2 regions of the Comamonas sp. CMM03 genome follow, and region 1 is predicted to be linked to the other one. Evidence: predicted binding sites of a transcription regulator. Region 1 holds the regulator's gene; the other holds the start of a gene.
What was found. Region 1 encodes NrdR, which represses ribonucleotide reductase genes. Its sites were predicted from a motif close to CACNANATNTNGTG; they were not measured.
Positions count from the first base shown of each region.

Region 2: the regulator NrdR is predicted to act here: its motif matches at 1,649-1,662, upstream of KW830_RS14480 (ribonucleoside-diphosphate reductase subunit alpha).

Region 1 is NZ_JAHUXB010000001.1:50,895-54,298, reverse strand. Features, by position in the region: gene KW830_RS00260 (lytic transglycosylase domain-containing protein) at 1-6, shown strand, start outside; ZMP/ZTP riboswitch at 174-353, shown strand; gene glyA (serine hydroxymethyltransferase) at 388-1,635, shown strand; gene nrdR (transcriptional regulator NrdR) at 1,663-2,112, shown strand; gene KW830_RS00245 (VTT domain-containing protein) at 2,306-3,280, shown strand; gene aroC (chorismate synthase) at 3,350-3,404, opposite strand, start outside.
Region 2 is NZ_JAHUXB010000004.1:123,081-126,484, forward strand. Features, by position in the region: gene KW830_RS14480 (ribonucleoside-diphosphate reductase subunit alpha) at 1-1,567, opposite strand, end outside; gene ampD (1,6-anhydro-N-acetylmuramyl-L-alanine amidase AmpD) at 2,097-2,678, opposite strand; gene KW830_RS14490 (PP0621 family protein) at 2,838-3,071, opposite strand; gene KW830_RS14495 (inner membrane protein YpjD) at 3,068-3,404, opposite strand, start outside.

The DNA of each region.
Region 1 (3,404 bases):
AACTGAGCCGCCCTCTGCTTTCACCTTTTCCAGCCGGCGCAAGCCGGCTTTTTCATGGGCGCGGTGCACGGGCTGCACAGGGCCACGCACCACCGCTGCGGCGGTACAAACCCAGGCCTGGAAACAGGCCCTTGCGGGTCAAGCCGCAAGGGCCGCGCTGGCTCCGCTACACTAATGGGGTACGCAACTGGCGATAGGCGCGGTTTATCGAGAACCGCGCTGACGTGGAACCACGGTGTGGCGCTCCTCCCCGATGAGCACCAGACCCGACAACCACCGGGGAGCGTACCGCCCAGGCTGCGCCAACACGGAATCGCCTGCCGCGTGTTTAGCCGTTCGCCTGGGCAGCCCTTGGATTCAAGGGAATATCAAGTTCACAGGACTGCCATGTTTCAACGCACCGATACCGTCGAGAAAGTCGACCCCGAACTGTTTGCCGCCATCCAGGCTGAAAACCATCGCCAGCAAGAGCACATCGAGCTGATCGCCAGCGAGAACTACTGCTCGCCCGCCGTGATGGAAGCCCAGGGCTCCCAGCTGACCAACAAGTACGCCGAAGGCTACCCCGGCAAGCGCTACTACGGCGGCTGCGAGAACGTGGACGTGGTCGAACAGCTGGCCATCGACCGCATCAAGAAGATCTTTGGCGCTGAAGCCGCCAACGTGCAACCCAATTCCGGCTCCCAGGCCAACCAGGCCGTGCTGATGGCGTTCGCCAAGCCCGGCGACACCATCATGGGCATGAGCCTGGCCGAAGGCGGTCACCTGACCCACGGCATGCCGCTGAACATGTCCGGCAAGTGGTTCAACGTGGTGTCCTACGGCCTGAACGCCGACGAAGCCATCGACTACGACAAGATGGAAGCCCTGGCGCGCGAGCACAAGCCCCGCATCATCATCGCCGGCGCTTCGGCCTACGCCCTGCGCATCGATTTCGAGCGCTTCGCCAAGATCGCCAAGGAAGTCGGCGCCATCTTCTGGGTGGACATGGCCCACTATGCCGGCCTGATCGCCGCTGGTGTGTACCCCAACCCCGTGCCCCACGCCGACGTGGTCACCACCACCACCCACAAGAGCCTGCGCGGCCCCCGTGGCGGCGTGATCCTGATGAAGGCAGAGCACGAGAAGGCCCTGAACAGCGCCATCTTCCCCGGCCTGCAAGGCGGCCCGCTGATGCACGTGATCGCCGGCAAGGCCGTTGCGTTCAAGGAAGCCCTGACCCCCGAGTTCAAGGCCTACCAGGAACAGGTGGTGAAGAACGCCAAGGTGATGGCCGACACGCTGACCGAACGCGGTCTGCGCATCGTCTCCGGTCGCACCGAAAGCCACGTGATGCTGGTGGACCTGCGTGCCAAGGGCATCACCGGCAAGGCTGCCGAAGCCGCGCTGGGTGCAGCCCACATCACCATCAACAAGAACTCCATCCCCAACGACCCGGAAAAGCCGATGGTAACCAGCGGCATCCGCGTGGGCACCCCTGCCATGACCACCCGTGGTTTCAAGGAAGAGGAAGCCCGCATCACCGCCAACCTGGTGGCCGATGTGCTGGAGAACCCCACGGACGAAGCCAACCTGGCTGCCGTGCGCGCCAAGGTGGCCGCACTGACCGCCAAGTTCCCCGTCTACAGCAAGTAAGCGGCTGCCCCGCCGACGGACTGCGCCATGAAGTGCCCTTTCTGCAGCCACCCGGACACCCAGGTCGTCGAGACCCGGGTCTCCGAAGATGGCAGCTTCATTCGCCGCCGTCGGCAGTGCGGGGATTGCGCCAAGCGCTTTACCACCTACGAACGCCCGGATGTGGCCTTCCCCGCGGTGGTGAAGAAGGATGGCCGACGCATAGACTACGACCGCAGCAAGCTGCAGGGTTCGTTCCGCCTGGCGCTGCGCAAGCGCCCGGTGCCGGCGGGCCAGGTGGATGCGGCCATGGAACGCATCGAGGAACAGCTGCTGACCTCGGGTGTGCGCGAGCTGCCTTCCAGCCGCATCGGCGAGCTGGTGATGAACGAGCTCAAGAAGCTGGACAAGGTGGCCTATATCCGCTTTGCCAGCGTCTACCGCAGCTTTGAGGACATCGAGGACTTCAAGCACCTGGTGGACGAAGTGCGCAACTGAAGCCGTTACGCCACCGCGCCCCGACCGGCCGCCCGCCCTGTGCGAGGCGGCTTTTTCTTGCCCGGGCCAGGGCCCGCCCCGGGATTGTTCCGCCGCTGGAACACAGTCTTCCATGCCAAACACCTAGGCAAGGCAGAAAGCCCCACGTAGCATGGCGGACTGCAGCCGCCCGCACGGCGGTCTGCCTGCTCCCATGGATATCGACACCTTCACACTTCGCACCGCCCTCACGCTCTACGCCCCCGGCGTGGTGTTTGCCAATGTGCTGCTGCAGCAACTGGGCCTGCCGGTTCCCGTGCTGCCCACGCTGCTGCTGGCCGGCAGCCTGGCCGCCAGCAGCCCGCGGCTGGCGCTGCTGTGGGGCACGGCCGTGCTCGCCGCCATGCTGGCCGACCGGGTCTGGTATCTGGTGGGACGGCGCTTTGGCACCCGCGTGCTGGCGTGGCTGTGCAAGCTCTCCCTGACGCCCGACAGCTGCATCAGCCAGACCGCCGACCGTTTTGGCCACTGGGGCCCCTGGTCGCTGCTGCTGGCCAAGTTCATCCCCGGTTTTTCGGCCGTGGCCGCCCCCATGGCCGGTGTGCTGCGCATGCCCGTGCCCCGCTTCACCCTGGCCGCGGCCAGTGGTGCCGGGCTGTGGGCCGGCGTGGCACTGGGCCTGGGCTGGCTGCTGCGGCGCCAGGTGGACGCGGCCCTGGCACTGCTGCACACCCATGGCCCGCTGCTGGCCGTGGTGGCCGTGCTGCTGCTGGGCCTGTGGCTGGGCTGGAAGCTGGTGCGCCGCCAGCTGTTTCTGCGCCTGGCCGCCATGCCTTCGGTCACCGCGGCGCAGTGGTGGCAGGCCCAGACCTCGGCCCAGCCGCCGCGCCTGCTGGATCTGCGCGGCCCGGCCCTGATTGCCGAGCTGGGCCCGATCACCGAGGCCCATGCCGTCACCCTGGCCCAGCTGCCGCGGCTGGTGCGCCACTGGCCGCGCGAGACGGCCATCGTCACCCTGTGCGCCTGTCCCCACGATGCCACGGCCGCCCGCGCTGCGCAGCGGCTTCGGCGCCTGGGCTTTGTCCATGCCCGCCACCTGCAAGGCGGCTTCGAGGCCTGGCAGGCGCTGCAGCCCAGCGCCTCCACCCCGGCCTCCACTGCCCCGGTGCTGGCCCCGGCGGCCTCCTGAAATGCACAACGCCCCACGGCGCAGGCCGGTGGGGCGTTGGGAGCAAGCGCGAAAGCCGCTGCCGCAGATTCAGGGTGCTGCGGCCGGGATGGGGTTCAGCGGCAGGCTGACATCGCCGCACTGG
Region 2 (3,404 bases), on a different contig from region 1:
GGGTCTTGGCTTCGTAGGCGGTGTAGGCCTTCTCGAAAGCCTGGCCGAACAGGTCGTGCAGCTCGGGCACGTCGGAAGGCGAGAACAGGGTCCAGTCGCCCTTTTCCACCACGCGCTTCATGAACAGGTCGGGAATCCAGTTCGCCGTGTTCATGTCGTGGGTGCGGCGGCGGTCATCGCCAGTGTTCTTGCGCAGTTCCAGGAATTCTTCGATGTCCAGGTGCCAGGTTTCCAGGTAGGCACAGACAGCGCCCTTGCGCTTGCCGCCCTGGTTCACCGCCACAGCCGTGTCGTTGACCACCTTCAGGAAAGGCACCACGCCTTGCGATTCGCCGTTCGTGCCCTTGATGCGGGCGCCCAGGGCGCGCACATTGGTCCAGTCGTTGCCCAGGCCGCCGGCAAACTTGGACAGCAGCGCGTTTTCCTTGATGGCGTCGTAGATGCCGCCCAGGTCGTCGGACACAGTGGTCAGGTAGCAGCTCGACAGCTGCGAACGCAGCGTGCCGCTGTTGAACAGCGTGGGCGTGGAAGACATGAAGTCGAACGAGCTCAGCAGTTCGTAGAACTCGATGGCGCGGGCATCGCGGTCGGACTCCTGCAGCGCCAGGCCCATGGCCACACGCATGAAGAAGCTCTGCGGCAGTTCGATGCGCGTCTTACGCACGTGCAGGAAGTAGCGGTCGTACAGCGTTTGCAGACCCAGGTAGTCGAATTGCTGGTCGCGCTCGGCCTTCAGTGCCTTGCCCAGGCGGGGCAGGTCGAACTTCAGCAGCTCTGGGTTGAGCAGCTCGTTGTCCACGCCCTTCTGGATGAATCCGGGGAAGTAGTCGGCATAGGCTGCGTCCATGTCGGCAGGCTGCACATCGCGGCCCATGACTTCGCGCACGATGGTGTGCAGCAGCAGGCGGGCGGTGACATAGGTGTAGTCGGGATCGGTCTCGATCAGGGTGCGGGCGGCCAGGATGGCGGCCTTGTAGACCTCGGCCAGCGGCACGCCGTCGTAGAGATTGCGCAGCGTCTCGCTCAGGATGGGCGCAGCGGAGATATCGGGGTTCAGGTTGCGGCAGGCAGCTTCAAACAGGGCCTGCAGGCGTTCCTGGTCCAGCGGCTGGCGCTGGCCGTTGTCGGTCACGTGCAGCGTGGGCTTGGGGGCTGCAGCGGCTGCGGCTTCTTCCTCGGCCTTCTTCTTGGCGGCGGCGCGTTCCTGGTTGCGGGCTTCGCGGTACAGCACATAGGCGCGGGCCACATCCTGGTGACCGCCACGCATCAGACCCAGTTCCACATGGTCCTGGATGTCTTCAATGTGGAAGGTGCCGCCGCCCGGACGCGAACGCACCAGGGCGCGGATCACGGCGTGGGTCAGGCTGTCGACGGTTTCGCGCACGCTGGCGGATGCAGCGCCCTGGGCGCCGCGCACGGCCAGGAAGGCCTTGGTGGCGGCGGTGGCGATTTTCTGCGGAGCAAAAGGCACGACATCGCCACTGCGGCGGATCACCTGGTAGGTCTCCAGCGCTACCTGGGTGGTCGTGGGCTGGTCGGCAGACAGGGTATTCGGTGCGTCTTGCATGGGTTCCTCTTGATTGGGATGGCGGGGCCGACGGCGGTGGGGCCCTGCGTCTGAATGCGGTAGTTGCAACAAGATGTTGCACACTAGATGTAGTGGTCGATTGATTGCCGAGCACTAGGGGTAGTGTACTGCGCAGGCCTGTGCTGCCAAGCCGGAAGCGGGAAAAAATCTGTGGCGTCAGGGGCTTGACACGCTGGCAGCGCCCGCCCGCTGGTGCTTTTCCGGCGAAAGTCCGCAAGCCATGCGGGGTGGCAGGCCATGGCGCCGGGCAATGGCGCACCAGCATTGCGTGCACCGGTGGTCCGGGGGCGTGTCTGCCGCCCGGGCGTCGCGTTTTGGCTGCAGCCTGCGGTCAATGGGGATTGACGCCGCGCATGGGGGCGAAAGTCTGCCTACCCATGCCGTCACGGCGCGCTGTGGCAGGGGGGTGGGTACGCACCAAGCAGAAGGAGAAGGCGCCGTGGCGGGCGGTGCGCGGCATGGGCACAGCGCAATGACCTTGCTGGCGGCGTGGAACGCACGCAGGGGGCTAGGCCGGCGGAAACTGCCAATCCGGGTGGCGGGTCTGCAAGGGGTGCTGCAGGCGCGGCCAGTCAAAACCGGGGCCGGGGTCCTGCTTGCGGCCGGGGGCAATGTGCTCGTGGCCGGCGATGTGCTGCAGCGGGTAATGCTGGCCAATGGCTTCGCTCAGCTGCAGCAGGCTGGTGTACTGGGCGTCTTCAAAGCCCAGGCCCTCCAGGCCTTCGAGCTCGATGCCGATGGAGTCGTCATTGCAGTTGCCGCGCCCGCGCCAGCTGGACTGGCCGGCATGCCAGGCGCGCGCGTCGGCACTGACAAACTGCCAGATTTGGCCTGTGCGCTCGATGAAGAAATGCGAGGACACCTCCAGCCCGCGAATGCCCTGGAAGTAGGGGTGGGCGTCCCAGTCCAGCTGGTTGGTGAACAGCTGCTGCACGCAGCCGGTGCCAAACTGGCCTGGCGGCAGGCTGATGGAATGCACCACCAGCAGATCGACCTGCGCCTGGGCAGGGCGGGGGCCGAAATTGGGCGAAGGCAGGTGGCGCACGCCGGACAGCCAGCCGTCACGCCACACAGGCGGGTCAAAGTCCATGGGAAGGAGGGTCTGTCGCTTCGGGCGCCAAGGGAGTCTGCAAACGGTTCACACGATAGCGCATTTGCTGCTGCCGCAGACCCGGGCGGGATGCCGCTGCCAGGCAGTGGCGGGGAGTCCCGTTCCGGTCGCCAGATGCAGGTCCTGGTGTTCGCAGGTTCAGGGGCGGGGGCCGAGCTTGCGGTGCGCCTCGCAGCAGTAGGACTGCTGCTGTGCATCGCTCAGGGCATCGCGCTGCGGCAGGTGCAGGCCGCAGTGGGCGCAGGCCACCATGGGCTGGGGCGGCGCGAGCGTGGGCTGGGACGGTGGCGCCGGGGGGCGCAGCGACTGGCGCTGCTTCTTCCAATACAGATAGAACACCGCCACCACGGCGATCACCAGCAGGTATTTCATTGCAAGCGCCCCAGCACCACTTCCAGCACGAAGCGCGAACCCACATAGCCCAGCAGCAGCAGCAGCGCGCCCGCATAGATCATGCGCACCGCATGGTTGCCGCGCCAGCCAAAGCGGCGGCGGCCCACCAGCAACACGGCAAACACCAGCCAGCTCAGCAGGGAAAAGATTTCCTTGTGGCCCCAGCGCCAGGCGTGGCCGTAGAGCTGTTCGCCAAACAGCCAGCCGGCCAGCAGCGTGGCCGTCAGCAGGATGAAGCCGGCTGTCACAAAGCGGAAGGTCAGCCGCTCCAGCAGCAGCAGCGGCATGCCGCTGTCGGATTCGGCGCCGGTG